Regions from separate parts of the Anoxybacillus sp. P3H1B genome, predicted to be linked through region 2. Evidence: riboswitches for the same ligand, from Rfam matches in the RefSeq annotation. Region 2 holds a riboswitch; each other region holds the start of a gene.
What was found. Region 2 has a riboswitch for thiamine pyrophosphate ahead of thiC (phosphomethylpyrimidine synthase ThiC). Riboswitches for the same ligand answer to the same signal wherever they lie in the genome.
Positions count from the first base shown of each region.

Region 1: it holds a riboswitch for thiamine pyrophosphate, as region 2 does, so the genes downstream of both, thiM (hydroxyethylthiazole kinase) here and thiC (phosphomethylpyrimidine synthase ThiC) in region 2, are expected to answer to the same signal.
Region 3: it holds a riboswitch for thiamine pyrophosphate, as region 2 does, so the genes downstream of both, tenA (thiaminase II) here and thiC (phosphomethylpyrimidine synthase ThiC) in region 2, are expected to answer to the same signal.

Region 1 covers NZ_LPUG01000015.1:134,788-139,561, forward strand. The annotation lists gene AT864_RS09825 (DUF6044 family protein) at 1-1,116, shown strand, start outside; gene AT864_RS09830 (glycosyltransferase family 2 protein) at 1,130-2,152, shown strand; TPP riboswitch at 2,204-2,315, shown strand; gene thiM (hydroxyethylthiazole kinase) at 2,398-3,207, shown strand; gene thiD (bifunctional hydroxymethylpyrimidine kinase/phosphomethylpyrimidine kinase) at 3,219-4,031, shown strand; gene thiE (thiamine phosphate synthase) at 4,041-4,706, shown strand.
Region 2 covers NZ_LPUG01000010.1:15,379-20,152, reverse strand. The annotation lists gene AT864_RS03650 (xanthine dehydrogenase family protein molybdopterin-binding subunit) at 1-54, shown strand, start outside; gene AT864_RS03645 (xanthine dehydrogenase family protein subunit M) at 56-895, shown strand; gene AT864_RS03640 ((2Fe-2S)-binding protein) at 892-1,371, shown strand; gene thiC (phosphomethylpyrimidine synthase ThiC) at 1,496-3,217, opposite strand; TPP riboswitch at 3,367-3,481, opposite strand; gene AT864_RS03630 (methyl-accepting chemotaxis protein) at 3,547-4,774, opposite strand, start outside.
Region 3 covers NZ_LPUG01000012.1:107,351-112,124, forward strand. The annotation lists gene AT864_RS07850 (alpha-glucosidase) at 1-548, shown strand, start outside; gene AT864_RS07855 (YfiT family bacillithiol transferase) at 918-1,445, shown strand; gene AT864_RS07860 (class I SAM-dependent rRNA methyltransferase) at 1,473-2,657, opposite strand; TPP riboswitch at 2,800-2,907, shown strand; gene tenA (thiaminase II) at 3,011-3,724, shown strand; gene AT864_RS07870 (ECF transporter S component) at 3,693-4,280, shown strand; gene AT864_RS07875 (ABC transporter ATP-binding protein) at 4,293-4,774, shown strand, end outside.

The DNA.
Region 1 (4,774 bases), on a different contig from region 2:
GGTTTCTTCTTTTTCCTCAGTGCTCTGGGCATTTGGTGGCTTGTGGATGCATTGAGGTATAAAAGATGGAATCTGCGCTTTTTGGCCGCCATCATCTATATGACTGTGTTATATTTAGCCGTTGATTATCGGCTTGTTCATTCACTTCTATTTTCCGAAGAGCCAACAAGCCGCGATGAATATTTTCATGCTGATCTTTCTTTTTGGCGTGCGGTTCGTTTGACATTTAAAAATTATATTCTTGGTCATACGCATGTCATGACCGTGCACGGACTCGTGATTTTACCAATCACGCTTTTCGCCTTGTATTTTGTGGGAAAAAGGAAGAAATGGCGGCAAGAAAAGCTGTTTTTATTTCTCCATGTGCTTAACTTTGCCCTTTCCCTGTGGTATGCGTTTTGGTTTTATCGAGGGTGGCTGCCACTTACAGAACGGTTTGATCTTCTTAATAAGTTTAATTTTGCCCGCTATCACTTCTTGCGACCTATGGTGATTTACGTATTGTTTGCTCTTTCATTGCGAATCATATGGCAGCATGCTAAAGCATGGAAAAATGTTGTGTGGCTGGCGCTTGCGCTGCAGCTTTTTATTTTAGCTATATTTAACGAAGAAATTATGTATCAAAATAAGCCGTCGTTTCGCCAGTTCTACGCTGAAAAACAATTCGCGGAAATTAAACGTTATATCGCGCGGCCCGTTGATACATACCGCGTTGCCAGCATCGGCATTCATCCGGCCATTGCTCAATATAACGGCTTTTATACGCTGGATACGTACAACAATTTTTATCCGCTTGAATATAAACATCAATTTCGGCAAATCATTGCTCCTGAGCTAGCAAAAAACCAGACGCTGCGCAAGTATTTCGATAAGTGGGGCGGCCGTTGCTATTTATTTGTCGATGAGCTTGGCAAGCACTACATGTTTAAAAAGAATTCAAAGAAGAAAATTCAACATTTAGAGCTGAATACCGATGTATTCCGCAAGATGGGCGGCCGTTATATTTTTTCGGCGCTTCCGATCGAAAACGCAGCCCAAAATCAGCTACGGCTTGAGAAAGTGTTTCATTCCAAGGAATCCGCATGGACGATTTATTTATACAAACTAGCATCATAGGGAGGAGAGCATCATGAGCGAACCTGTATTAACGATTGTTGTACCTTGCTACAACGAAGAAGAAGTGCTTCCGGAAACGATTCGGCAGCTGCGCGAACTGCGCGAGCAGCTTGTCAGGGAGCGGCTTATTTCCGAATATAGTGCTTTACTATTTGTCGATGATGGAAGCCGAGATGCAACATGGACGATCATTTACAAAGCGAGTTTGCATTATCCGGAGGTCAAAGGGGTCAAGCTTGCCCATAATGCCGGCCATCAAAATGCGTTATTAGCTGGTTTGTTTTCCGCAAAAACTCGCTCAGATTGTATCATTTCCATTGACGCCGATCTACAGGATGATGTGTCGGTCATCCGCCAGTTTGTACAAAAATTTCATGAAGGGTATGAGATTGTATACGGGGTTCGCAACCGCCGCGATACAGATACGTTTTTCAAGCGTCATACAGCACAGGGATTTTATAGAATGATGAAGGCGATGGGCGTTCACCTTATATATAATCATGCCGATTACCGCTTGATGAGCAGGCGGGCGGTTGAAGAGCTGGAACGATTTGAAGAAGCCAATTTATTTTTGCGAGGAATTGTTCCATTGCTTGGATTTCGTTCAACTGTTGTTTATTATGATCGAAAGGAACGACTTGCCGGTGAAACAAAATATCCGCTAAAAAAAATGATTTCCTTTGCTCTTGACGGTATTACGTCATTTAGTGTGACACCTATTCGTTTTATTTCCATGATCGGGTTTGTTTCTTTTTTTGTCAGCCTGTTATTTGGTGCTTACTTCCTGTTTTTAAAATGGACCGGTCACACACAAACGGGATGGACATCGTTGATTACATCGATTTGGCTGCTTGGAGGATTGCAGCTGATTGCTTTTGGGCTAATCGGTGAATACATCGGAAAGATTTATAAAGAAACGAAACGGCGCCCTCGTTATATTGTGGATTTAGATTTATTTAATTTGCCATTGCCGCGATCTTCCTCGTTTCATGAAGAGCCAAGAAGAACGGAATCATTGCCGGGAGGGAGCACATAATTTTTTGCTTGCATTCTCGGGCGAGAAGGGGTAGACTGTGCTTGTAAACAGTGAAAAGGATACGGGAGTCTGTGGAATCAGGCTGAGAGTACGGCTATCATCCGCCGTTGACCGTTTGAACCTGTTGGGTAATGCCAGCGTAGGGAAAGTGATAGAGGCGATATAGATGCACTTTGCTTACGCGCAAAGTGCATTTTTATTTGCAAATCCAGCTGGACAAACGAATAAGGGAGAGGATGGAAAAGATGAATTTGCAACATGTGGCAGAAGTACTCGATCAAGTGCGCAAGGCTAATCCACTTGTGCATAACATCACAAATGTAGTTGTGACCAATTTTACAGCAAATGGTCTGCTTGCGCTTGGCGCTTCACCAGTGATGGCCTATGCCAAGCAAGAAGTAGCGGATATGGCGCGAATTGCCGGAGCGCTTGTTTTAAATATCGGCACGCTAAATGAACAGGAAATTGAAGCGATGCTGATTGCCGGCAAGGCAGCAAATGAACAGGGAGTTCCTGTGATTTTCGATCCGGTTGGAGCGGGAGCGACGCCATATCGCACGGAAACCGCCCGAAAAATAGTCCGTCAATTAAATATTGCCGTCATCCGCGGCAATGCAGCAGAAATCGCGAATGTTATCGGCGAGCGGTGGGAGATTAAAGGAGTGGATGCCGCCGAAGGAAGCGGCGATGTGGTGGCACTAGCGAAAAAAGCAGCACAGCAGTTAAAAATGACAGTCGCTATTACCGGAAAGGACGATGTTGTCACAGACGGAGCGACGGTTTATGTGGTTCATAACGGTCATTCGCTGTTAACAAAAGTCACTGGGACAGGCTGCCTTGTCACATCTGTAATCGGAGCGTTTGCGGCTGTTGAAAAGGACTATGCAGCAGCGGCAACAGCGGCGCTTGTCAGCTATGGCGTGGCGGCGCAACTAGCTGCTGATGAAGCGGCAGAGTATGGGCCTGGAAGCTTTCAAATCGCCTTTTTAAATCAGTTGGCCAAAGTTGGCGCGGAGGCCATTAGTCAATATGGATCCTTTACCAAAGTTGAATGAAGGGGAGAGACATGGTGAATCAAGTTTATAAAGCATTAACGATTGCTGGGTCAGACAGTGGAGGTGGAGCCGGCATTCAGGCGGATTTAAAAACATTTCAAGAGTTACGCGTCTTTGGAATGTCTGCATTAACGGCGGTAACGGCGCAAAATACGCTTGGCGTGCAGGGAGTGTATCCGCTTTCTGTAGAAGCCGTTGAGCAGCAGATTGAATCCATTGGTACGGACTTAGGAGCAGACGCCGTCAAAACGGGCATGTTGTTTAATGCAGATATCATCCAAGCCGTAGCGAAAAAGGTGAAGCAATTTGGCTGGCGTCGGCTTGTCGTTGACCCGGTTATGATCGCTAAAGGCGGGGCACCACTTTTACAGGAAGCAGCGGTGTCAGCGTTAAAAACACATTTGTTGCCGCTGGCGATGGTAGCCACTCCTAACATTCCAGAGGCAGAAGTATTGACGGGGATGAAGATCCGCACATTAGAGGAACGCCAAGAAGCGGCAAAACAGCTTCACAAAATCGGAGTCACGTACGTGGTCATTAAAGGAGGCCACGATGATGTTGAAAATGCAGCGGTTGATTTGCTATATGATGGCCGTGAATTTTCCTATTTCAAGGGCGCCCGAATTGAAACGAGACATACGCATGGAACAGGCTGCACGTTTGCCGCTGCAGTAACAGCGGAGCTTGCTAAGGGGCGCAGCGTCCATGAAGCGATCGAAACAGCGAAAGCATTTATTCAAGCCGCGATTGAAAACGAACTGGGGATCGGCAATGGGCATGGCCCAACCAACCATTGGGCGTATCGGCAAAAATGGATGTCGTAGGTGATGAAAATGGCGCAAACTTCAATGGATAGTCTGAAAGAGCAATTACGTGTTTATTTTATTATGGGAAGCAACAATTGTGAACGAAGTCCGTTAGAGGTGCTGACAGAAGCGATTGAAGGCGGAATTACGATGTTTCAATTTCGCGAAAAGGGCAAAGGGGCTCTTTCGAAAAAGGAGCAGTATGCATTAGCCAAAGAGTTGCAAGCGCTTTGCCGGAAGCACCATATTCCGTTTATTGTGAATGATGATGTGGAGCTAGCATTAGAGCTTGATGCTGATGGGGTCCATATTGGACAAGACGATGAACGGGCAGATGTCGTACGAAAAAAAATAGGAAATAAAATTCTCGGCGTTTCAGCTCATAATTTGGCAGAAGCGAAACGCGCCATTGAGCAAGGCGCTGACTATCTTGGAGTCGGTCCTATTTTTCCAACCAGCACAAAAGAAGATGCAAAAGAGGCACAAGGAACGGCCGTTCTTCGTCTTATGCGTGAGCATGGTCTGTCGATACCGATCGTGGGCATTGGCGGAATTACCGCGAACAACGCAAAGAAGGTTATTGCCGCTGGAGCAGACGGGGTGTCTGTCATTAGCGCGATCAGTTTAGCTCCTTCTCCTAAAAAAAGTGCGGAATGGCTGGCAAGAGCGGTTTCTGAAGCACTGAACGAATAAGGATGTCGATCATTGGACTACTCCATATCCCGACAGAAGACTATGGCCTCAAGGAACATGACGGACAT
Region 2 (4,774 bases):
AACAAATTGCCGCTGTTCCCTGAACAAATTTGGCGAGCGCAAAAGGGGAAATAATATGGTTTCATTTGATTTCACATACCATCGTCCATCATCAATCGAAGAGGCCGTTCAGTTATTTGCATCGCTTCAGCGTCAAGGAAAAACGCCCATCTATTATAGCGGAGGAACAGAAATCATTACCCTCTCGCGCCTAAATCTTGTATTTGCAGATGCCGTTATTGATATCAAGCACATTCCAGAATGCCAGTCATTTGACATTTCACAAAATCAATTAGTACTCGGCACCGCTCTTACTCTTACCGCTATTGAGGAAACAAACGCATTTCCGCTATTAGCCAAGGCGGCAAGTGAAATTGCAGATCGCACGGCGCGCAATCAGATTACGCTTGGAGGCAACATTTGCGGCCAAATTTTTTACCGTGAAACCGTACTGCCTCTTTTACTTGTAGACAGTGATATTGTGATTGCTGGAAAATCGGGGGTTCAGCAAAGACCGATTCATGAAGTCTTCCAGCAAAGCATCCAACTGCAGCCTGGGGAGTTTCTTGTGCAAGTCAAAATGAATGCGGCATATTTAACGATGCCCCATGTCCATATGAAACGCCGAAAACAGGGCAAGGTTGGCTACCCGCTCGTCACCGTTTCCGCTTTAAAAAAAGGAAATGAACTCCGCACTGCTTTTAGCGGCGTCTGTCCATTTCCATTTCGTTCGCCAAAAGTAGAAGAGATGTTAAATGCCCGCCATCTTCCGATCGACGCACGAATCGACTATGCGTTACAGCAATTGCCCGAACCGATTTTGGATGATATCGAAGGTTCAGCGGAATATCGTTTATTTGTGTTAAAAAATACGCTTTGGGACATTCTTACTGAACTGGAGGAGGCCGAAAGATGAGTTCATCATCCAAATGTGAAATACCGCTTACTGTCAATGGAGAGAAATACTCCGTGATAGCCAGACAAGCGGATACGCTTCTTTTTGTTCTTCGCAATCACCTTGGTTTGACAGGCGCCAAGCCGGGTTGTTTAAACGGCGATTGCGGTGCATGCACCGTATTGATGGATAAAACGCCGATTAAATCGTGTATGATACTAGCCATTGAAGCCATTGGAAAATCCGTTACAACCATTGAGGGATTGCGCGATGCCCCCATCCAACGAGCATTTGTCGAGCATTTCGCCTTTCAATGCGGATATTGCACGCCCGGGTTTATTATGAACGCCCATGCTCTTGTTGAAAGCACGCCGAACGCCTCGGAACCAATCATTGAAAAGTGGCTTGAATCCAATGTTTGTCGTTGCACCAGCTACTTTGAAATTGAGCAGGCGGTCAAATCTGTGCTCGCAGAAAAGCAAGCAAGCAAAGACTGATTACTTTTTAGCCTTTCCCGCCATATTGGCCGGGAAAGGCTTTTCTGTGAATGAACCAGATGCTCCTCTTCATACGCACCGCGTGATCCGTCAGCAAGACAAATCCATGTCCTTATTGAGCTTATCATTGATAAAGTCTCGAACCGGTTTCAACAAACTCCTTCGCTTTTTGCTTCATCCCGTCCTCTTTTATGCTTTTTTGCAAATCATGGGAAATTTTCATCGAACAAAATTTGGGGCCGCACATGGAACAAAAATGAGCCACCTTCGCCCCTTCCGCCGGGAGTGTCTCATCGTGATATTCCCTAGCCCGTTCCGGGTCCAGCGAGAGATGGAATTGGTCGTTCCAACGAAACTCAAAGCGCGCTTTCGACAGCGCATCATCCCGCATTTGCGCTCCTGGATGCCCTTTCGCTAAGTCAGCAGCATGCGCCGCAATTTTATAAGCAATCACTCCTTGGCGCACATCCTCCTTATTCGGCAATCCTAAATGCTCTTTCGGCGTCACATAACAAAGCATCGCGGTTCCATACCAGCCGATCATTGCCGCACCGATCGCTGATGTAATATGGTCATATCCCGGGGCGATATCCGTCGTCAGCGGACCAAGCGTATAAAATGGCGCACCATGGCAAATCTCCATCTGCCTGTCGACATTTTCTTTGATTTTATCCATCGGCACATGCCCAGGCCCTTCAATCATCACTTGGACATCATGCTTCCATGCTATTTGAGTGAGCTCGCCAAGCGTCTCTAATTCTGCAAATTGCGCTTCATCATTCGCATCGGCAATCGATCCAGGCCGCAAACCGTCTCCTAACGATATGGCGATATCATAGGACTTTAAAATTTCGCAAATTTCCTCAAAATGAGTGTATAAGAAATTTTCCTGATGATGGGCCAAACACCATTGCGCCATAATCGAGCCACCGCGCGACACAATTCCTGTTGTTCTTCCAATGGTCAACGGTATATAACGAAGCAATACCCCAGCGTGAATCGTAAAATAGTCAACTCCTTGTTCAGCCTGCTCAATCAGTGTATCGCGATAAACTTCCCACGATAAATCTTCAACTATTCCATTCACCTTTTCCAACGCTTGATAGATCGGAACCGTCCCAACTGGAACAGGGGAATTACGAATAATAAACTCTCTCGTCGTATGAATCTGCTTTCCTGTTGATAAATCCATGATCGTATCTGCTCCCCAGCGGACAGCCCAGAGCATTTTCTCCACTTCCTCGTCAATTGATGAAGTGACGGCTGAATTGCCGATATTAGCGTTAATTTTGACATGAAAACGTCTCCCAATAATCATTGGTTCACTTTCCGGATGGTTGATATTGGCTGGTATAATCGCCCGCCCGGCCGCGATCTCTTGACGGACCAGCTCTGGATCCATCTGCTCCCGAATAGCGACAAATTCCATCTCCGGAGTAATGATCCCGCGTTTCGCATAATGCATTTGTGTGACTGCCTTGCCATTTTTGGCACGTAGCGGCGTCCGCTTAAAGGGAAGATAGATGTTCGATTCCTTTCCTTTGGAGAGGCCGTTGTCCTCTGGACGCACTGGCCGTCCTTCGTATTCCTCGACATCGTCTCTTTCTAAAATCCAACGTTTGCGCAGTTCAGGAAGCCCGCGGTAAATGTCCGCTTGAAATTCCGTGTCGGTATACGGCCCGCTCGTGTCATATACACAGATCGGATCGTTTTTAGACTCTCCGGCTTCCGTCTTGGTTGGGCTTAGCGTAATTTCACGCATAGGAACGCGAATATCAGAACGCGATCCTTCTACATACATTTTTTTACTGGCTGGAAACGGCATAGAAGATAAAACGTTTTGCATGCAACCCTTCCTCCTTTTTGTTTCATTCGATCTAAGGGCTACACCAAAACGTACGAAAAAAAGACGGTGGGGAAAAAGCAAAAATCGGGTTCTCCAAAAAGAGAACCCGATGGAATCAACAAATAGCGCAAAGTATATGCAACAATCCATACTCCCACTATCTACTTCCCTACGCTGGCATAACCCAGATCAGGTTCAAAGGGTCAAAGAACTTTCGCGCGTTCTTCTCTCAGTCCAAGCTATTGGACTCCCCTAGTAGATCCATTATTTACTTTTAGGGAAAGTTTAGCATATTTATTCATTTATGTAAACATTTTTCTTATGTTTTCCTATACCCGAAATTTCCCTAATAGATTCTGCATTTCTCCAGCCATTTCATTCAGCGCAGAAGCAGAAGAAGCGATTTCTTCCATAGAAGCCATCTGTTCTTGGGTCGCTGCTGAAATATGGCTAGAGCCCGCTGACGATTGTTCCACGATTTCTGCCATATGTTCAATGGCTGAAGCAACGTTCTGGGCGCTTTGCGTCATTTGGCGAATTACGACTGAAACTCCTTCAATTTGTTCATTGACCCCGTTAATAGATCGCCGGATTTGTTCAAAGGAAAGTCCGGCTGTTTGAACGACATGAAGCCCTTGAGAAACTTCATCGGCAACAACATCCATTGACCCAATGGCTTTATCGGTTTCTTGTTGAATGTCATCAATTAATTTTGTAATTTGCTGGGCGGATTGTGCCGATTGCTCCGCCAGCTTTCTCACTTCATCAGCGACAACGGCAAATCCCTTCCCTTGCTCTCCCGCCCGCGCTGCCTCGATTGCCGCATTTAATGCGAGCAAGTTGGTTTGTGAAGAAATCCCTGTGATGACTTGCGTGATTTGGCCGATTTCAGTAGAACGTTCTCCTAATCCTTTAATGATTTGACCGAGCAATTGGACATGCTCATGAATAAAACGCATTTGCTCTTCCATTTTTTCAATCGATTGTTTTCCTGATGCCGCTTTCATCAACATTTCGCCTGCATTCGTAGTCACCTGTTCTGTATTCGCAGCGACTTGCAGTAAAGAACTGGAAATTTCATTCATGGAATAAGACGTTTCTTTTGTCATCTTGGCTTGTTGGTCTGAGTGAGATACGATGTTTTCCATGGTTGTTGCAATTTGTTCCGTCGCTTTTGTTGTTTGCTCCGTATTATGGGAAAGCTGCTCGGCAAATAACGTCATCTCATCTGAATGGCGCTTCATATGCGCCATGACCTCACCCCATGTTTTGGCCATTTCGTTCATGCAAAGAGCGATCGGCCTCAGTTCTTTGACACTCTCCACAGGAACTCGCACAGATAAATCGCCTTCCGTCATTTTTTCTAAATAGTCATTAATGATCGCAATCGGTGCAACAAAACGACGATAATTCAAAGTAGCTGACAAAATACCTAGAACAATGCCAAATAATGCCGTCCCTGCTATAGTCCATCCAAAAGCGGAACCGCTGATCCCGTTTCCTAAGCATACCGCTAGAGCAATTAGCACCACTCCAGGAATAACAACCATCAGAGTG
Region 3 (4,774 bases), on a different contig from region 2:
TTCAATCGATTGATGAATATCGTGATATTGCGATTAAAAACCTTTATCGGATCGAGCGGGAAAAGGGACGTTCACATGAAGAAATCATGCCGTCGATTTGGCAAAAAGGACGCGATAATTCCCGCACGCCGATGCAATGGTCTGACGAGCTTCATGCCGGCTTTACTACAGGAACGCCATGGTTAGGAGTCAATGAAAACTATAAAACGATCAATGTAAAAAGGCAGCAAAACGATCCTCATTCGGTTTTTCACTTTTATAAAAAAATGATTCGTCTGCGCAAGGAACATGAAGTATTGGTTTACGGCGCGTATGATCTAATTTTAGAAAATGATCAAGCGATTTACGCTTATACGCGGACACTTGGGCATGAACAAGCGGTTGTGATTGTCAATTTGAGCGCTAAATCGGTTCTTTATCGCTATGATGCCATCAAACTATCTTCAGACCATTTAGCGCTGCAAAACTATGAGGTCAAGCCGCATAAAAACGCGACCCGTTTTAAGCTGCGGCCGTACGAAGCGCGTGTTTATATAAATCAAATTTAGCATTTAGATCATACGCAATGATCTATCGTTTGATGAGTCAACATTTGCTCAAAGTGGGCGGTTGATCATCGATTTCAGTCCGTCCAACCGAACAGCACCGCTTTCAGACGAACGAAATTCTCTGGAAGCGGTTGGTTGTTCATCGCTTGCATTTATGTTTGATATAGAAAATGGAATTGATAGCTGATTGGAAAGAAGAAGCGCTATTTTTTCAATGGTCAATAACAGATCTATGGAGAAGTCTCCCATCTCTAAACAAAGGGGAGGGGGGAAGATCTATACTTTATAGATACGGTGTATTTTTTGTTAGTAACAAACAAAGGATTTACTTAGTGATAGAGCGAATGGTTAAGTGGGAGGGATGAAGAAATGAATGATATTCGCTATCCGATTGGAAAATTTGAAAAGCCAGCTTTGTTTCAAGAAGAGAAGATAAAGGGATGGATCGCTGATATTCGTCAATTGCCAACAGCGATGCGTGAAGCTGTCAGTGGATTAAATGAAGAGCAGTTGAACACACCTTATCGTGAGGGGGGCTGGACGGTAGCGCAAGTGGTCCATCATATGGCGGATGCCAGCATGAATGCGTTTTTGCGCACAAAATGGACGCTTACCGAAGCGGCTCCTTCCATTAAACCATTTGATGAAAATGCTTGGGCCGAAACGGCCGATGCCCGTTCGGTGTCAGTCGAGCTTTCTTTGCGTTTGCTTGAAGGGGTTCATGGACGTTGGACACAGCTGCTTGAATCGTTGGCAACAGAAGATTTTCAAAAAACGTTCTATCATGAAGGGACCAAAACGAAAATCGATTTATATACATTTGTGGCTATGTATGCTTGGCATGGGAAGCATCATACTGCACATATTCAACAATTGCGCCAGAAAAAAGGATGGTGAAATGACGGACATCGTGCTTGATGTCCGTCATTTGCGTGAATGCACTTCGTAGATGGCAAATTTTAAATAATCGCCTTCATCGGCAGCAAGCAACTTCGGATGATCATAGCCGGCTCCGCTCCAATGGACTTGGCGCAAAATTTTTTTTGCATCAAACGCTGCTTCTTCCACCATCGCTTGAAACATATCAGCATGGACATGGTAGGAGCAGCTGGCTGTAACAAAAAATCCCCCATCCTTTACTAATTTTAAACCGTTTAAGTTAATGTCCTTATATCCGCCCAAGGCCTTTGGAACAGCGTGGGCCGATTTGGCGAATGCCGGAGGATCAACAATCACGACATCCCACTGCTTTCCTTCGTGAACGGCTTCTCGCAAATAATCGAACGCATTGGCGACAACGAAATCAACGTTCATAAAACCGTTTAGTGCTGCGTTTCGTTTCGCTGTCTCAATCGCGTGCTCGGAAATATCGACAGCGGTGACATGCTTTGCTCCGTATAAACAAGCATTGAGCATAAACGAGCCTGTATGGGTGAAACAATCCAAAACGGTTGTATCCGTGTCGATGAGCGGACGAATGGCGGCGCGGTTTTGCCGTTGGTCAAAGAAAAACCCTGTTTTTTGCCCGTTTTCAATATCAACGATGTATTTTACCCCGTTTTCTTCAATGATCACTTCTGTATCGCATGTGCCGTACCAAAATCCTTTTTCTTGCTCAAGTCCTTCTAACTCGCGGACATATACATCATTGCGCAAGTAAATCGCTTTTGGTTGAAATACTTCAAGCAAGCCTTTTAAAATCCAGTCTTTTCGCTTTTCCATTCCAAGGGAAAGAATTTGCACAACAAGTACATCTTCGTATTTATCAACAATAAGCCCCGGCAAAAAATCGGCTTCACCATAAATGGCGCGACAAGAACGGACACCCGGAATCATTCGTTCCCGATATGCCCATGCTTGACGAATCCTTTCCACGAAAAATGTTTCGTTCAATTCTTCGTCTGCATGGTGAGTTAAGACGCGCACAATCATTTGTGAGCGAGGATTAATAGATCCCTTTGCGAGAAAGTAACGCTGATGGTTATAGACGTTCACAAAATCGCCTGGTTCAAAATCACCTTCAATGTAGTCTACTTCACTTTGAAAAATCCAAGGATGGCCTTGCTCCAGCCGCTTTTTGCGCTTTCGCTTCAAAAAAACGTTTGCCACATTCTTCACTCCATTAAATTAAGTTATTTGCCTTCTCTATCATACAGAATTGACGATCAGGAAGCAATGATAGGAGGGGAGACTTGACAATCATATGAACAGTGATATGATAAATTTAAATAACTTTATATCCATGCTTTTAATCATCCACTAGGGGTGCCTTTAGATAGGCTGAGATCAAAGTGTGCCTTTGAGACCCTTAGAACCTGATCTGGATTATGCCAGCGTAGGGAAGTGGAAGTGGCGTACTCGCTTTATAAATGTTTGTAAACCACTTTCTTTGCGCTTGCGAAAGAAAGTGGTTTTTTATTGATTCAAGCATGGATGTGTTTCCAAATAAAGGAGGGATTGACATGTCATTTTCACAGTTATTGCGTCAAAAGGTAGACGCTATTTGGGAGGCAAGCTTTCATCATCCATTCGTCAAGGAGCTTGGTGAGGGAACGCTCAATCTGGCGTGCTTTCGCTATTATGTTTTGCAAGATTCCTATTATTTAAGCCATTTTGCTAGAGTACAAGCGCTTGGAGCTGCACGAGCGGTTGATTTGGCAACAACAGCGCGCATGGCGCATCATGCGCAAAATACTCAGCAAGCGGAACTATCTTTGCATGAGAAGTTTGCAAAGCAGCTCGGAATCACGGAGGAGGAAAAAGCTTCGTTCGTTCCGGCACCGACGGCTTACGCCTATACTTCTCATTTGTACAGGGCAGCGTATGAAGGTCATTTAGGCGATGTGATTGCTGCTATTTTACCATGCTATTGGCTTTATTACGAAATTGGTGAGAGATTAAAGCATTGTACGCCGCAGGAGCCGATTTATCAAGAATGGATTGCCGCTTATGGATCGGAATGGTTCCGTCAGTTAGTGGAAGAACAAATTCAGCGATTAGATACGGTAGCAGAAAACGTGTCGGAAGCGGATCGCAAGCGAATGGAACAGCATTTTATCATTAGCAGCCAATACGAATATTCATTTTGGGAAATGGCGTACCGTTTAGAAACATGGCCAATTCAAGGAAAGGAGAAAGTAAAGGATGCAGACAACCAAGGGATTGAAATTAGCTGATATTTTAATTACAATTGTCATTTCCATTGTATTTGGAATTGTGTATAAGCTATGGGGACCATTCTACTATTTTGTTAAGCCGTTTGGCTTCCATCTTGATCAACTCATTTATGGAATGTGGTTCATTGCCGCTACTGTTGCCTTTTTAATTATTCGCAAGCCTGGTATTGCCCTTTTGGCGGAAATTGCTGCTTCATCAAGCGAATTTGTGACCGGCTCTGAGTGGGGACTTGAAGTATTGATTTACGGTGTCGTACAAGGATTGTTTGCAGAGCTTGCTTTCGCTGCGTTCCGCTATAAGCGATTTGATGTGTTTGTTGTGTCGCTTGCGGCGATTGGCTCAACCATTGGTTCGTTAATTATGGACTATTATAAAGGATACATTGAAGCGCTGGCTCCATGGAATTTAACATTGTTCTTTGTTGCGCGGTTTGTTGGCGCGATTTTAATTTCCGGCGTGTTTGCTTCCTCTTTAGTGAAAGCACTTGAAGCCACTGGAGTGACGCAAATGGTTCGTTCCGCATCAAAAGAAGATTATGATCAGCTAGACCGTTAAAGGGTGAAGAAAATGGAACTCGTAGCTTTTGTTGACCAGCTGCGGCTCAAATTCCCCGGAAAAGAAGGCTTGCTGTTTAAAGACTTGTCAGTTTCTTTTTCAAGAGGGGAGAAAGTATTGCTGTTAGGTCCATCTGGATGCGGCAAATCGACGCTGTTGCAAGTGCTTTGCGGATTAATTCCGCATTCAGTGGACATTCCTATGAAGGCGAAACATATTCAGGTGCCTGATAACTGGGGATATGTGTTTCAAGATCCTGATTCGCAATTTTGCATGCCGTTTGCGGATGAAGAAATTGCTTTTGCGTTAGAAAATATCAGGGTGCCCCGTGAACAAATGGATGATCGCATTTGTGAATTGCTGCAAATGGTTGGATTATCAATCCAGCCACATACAAATATTCATGAGCTATCGGGAGGAATGAAGCAACGTCTGGCGCTTGCTTCGGTTCTTGCGCTTGAGCCTGATGTACTGTTTCTTGATGAGCCGACAGC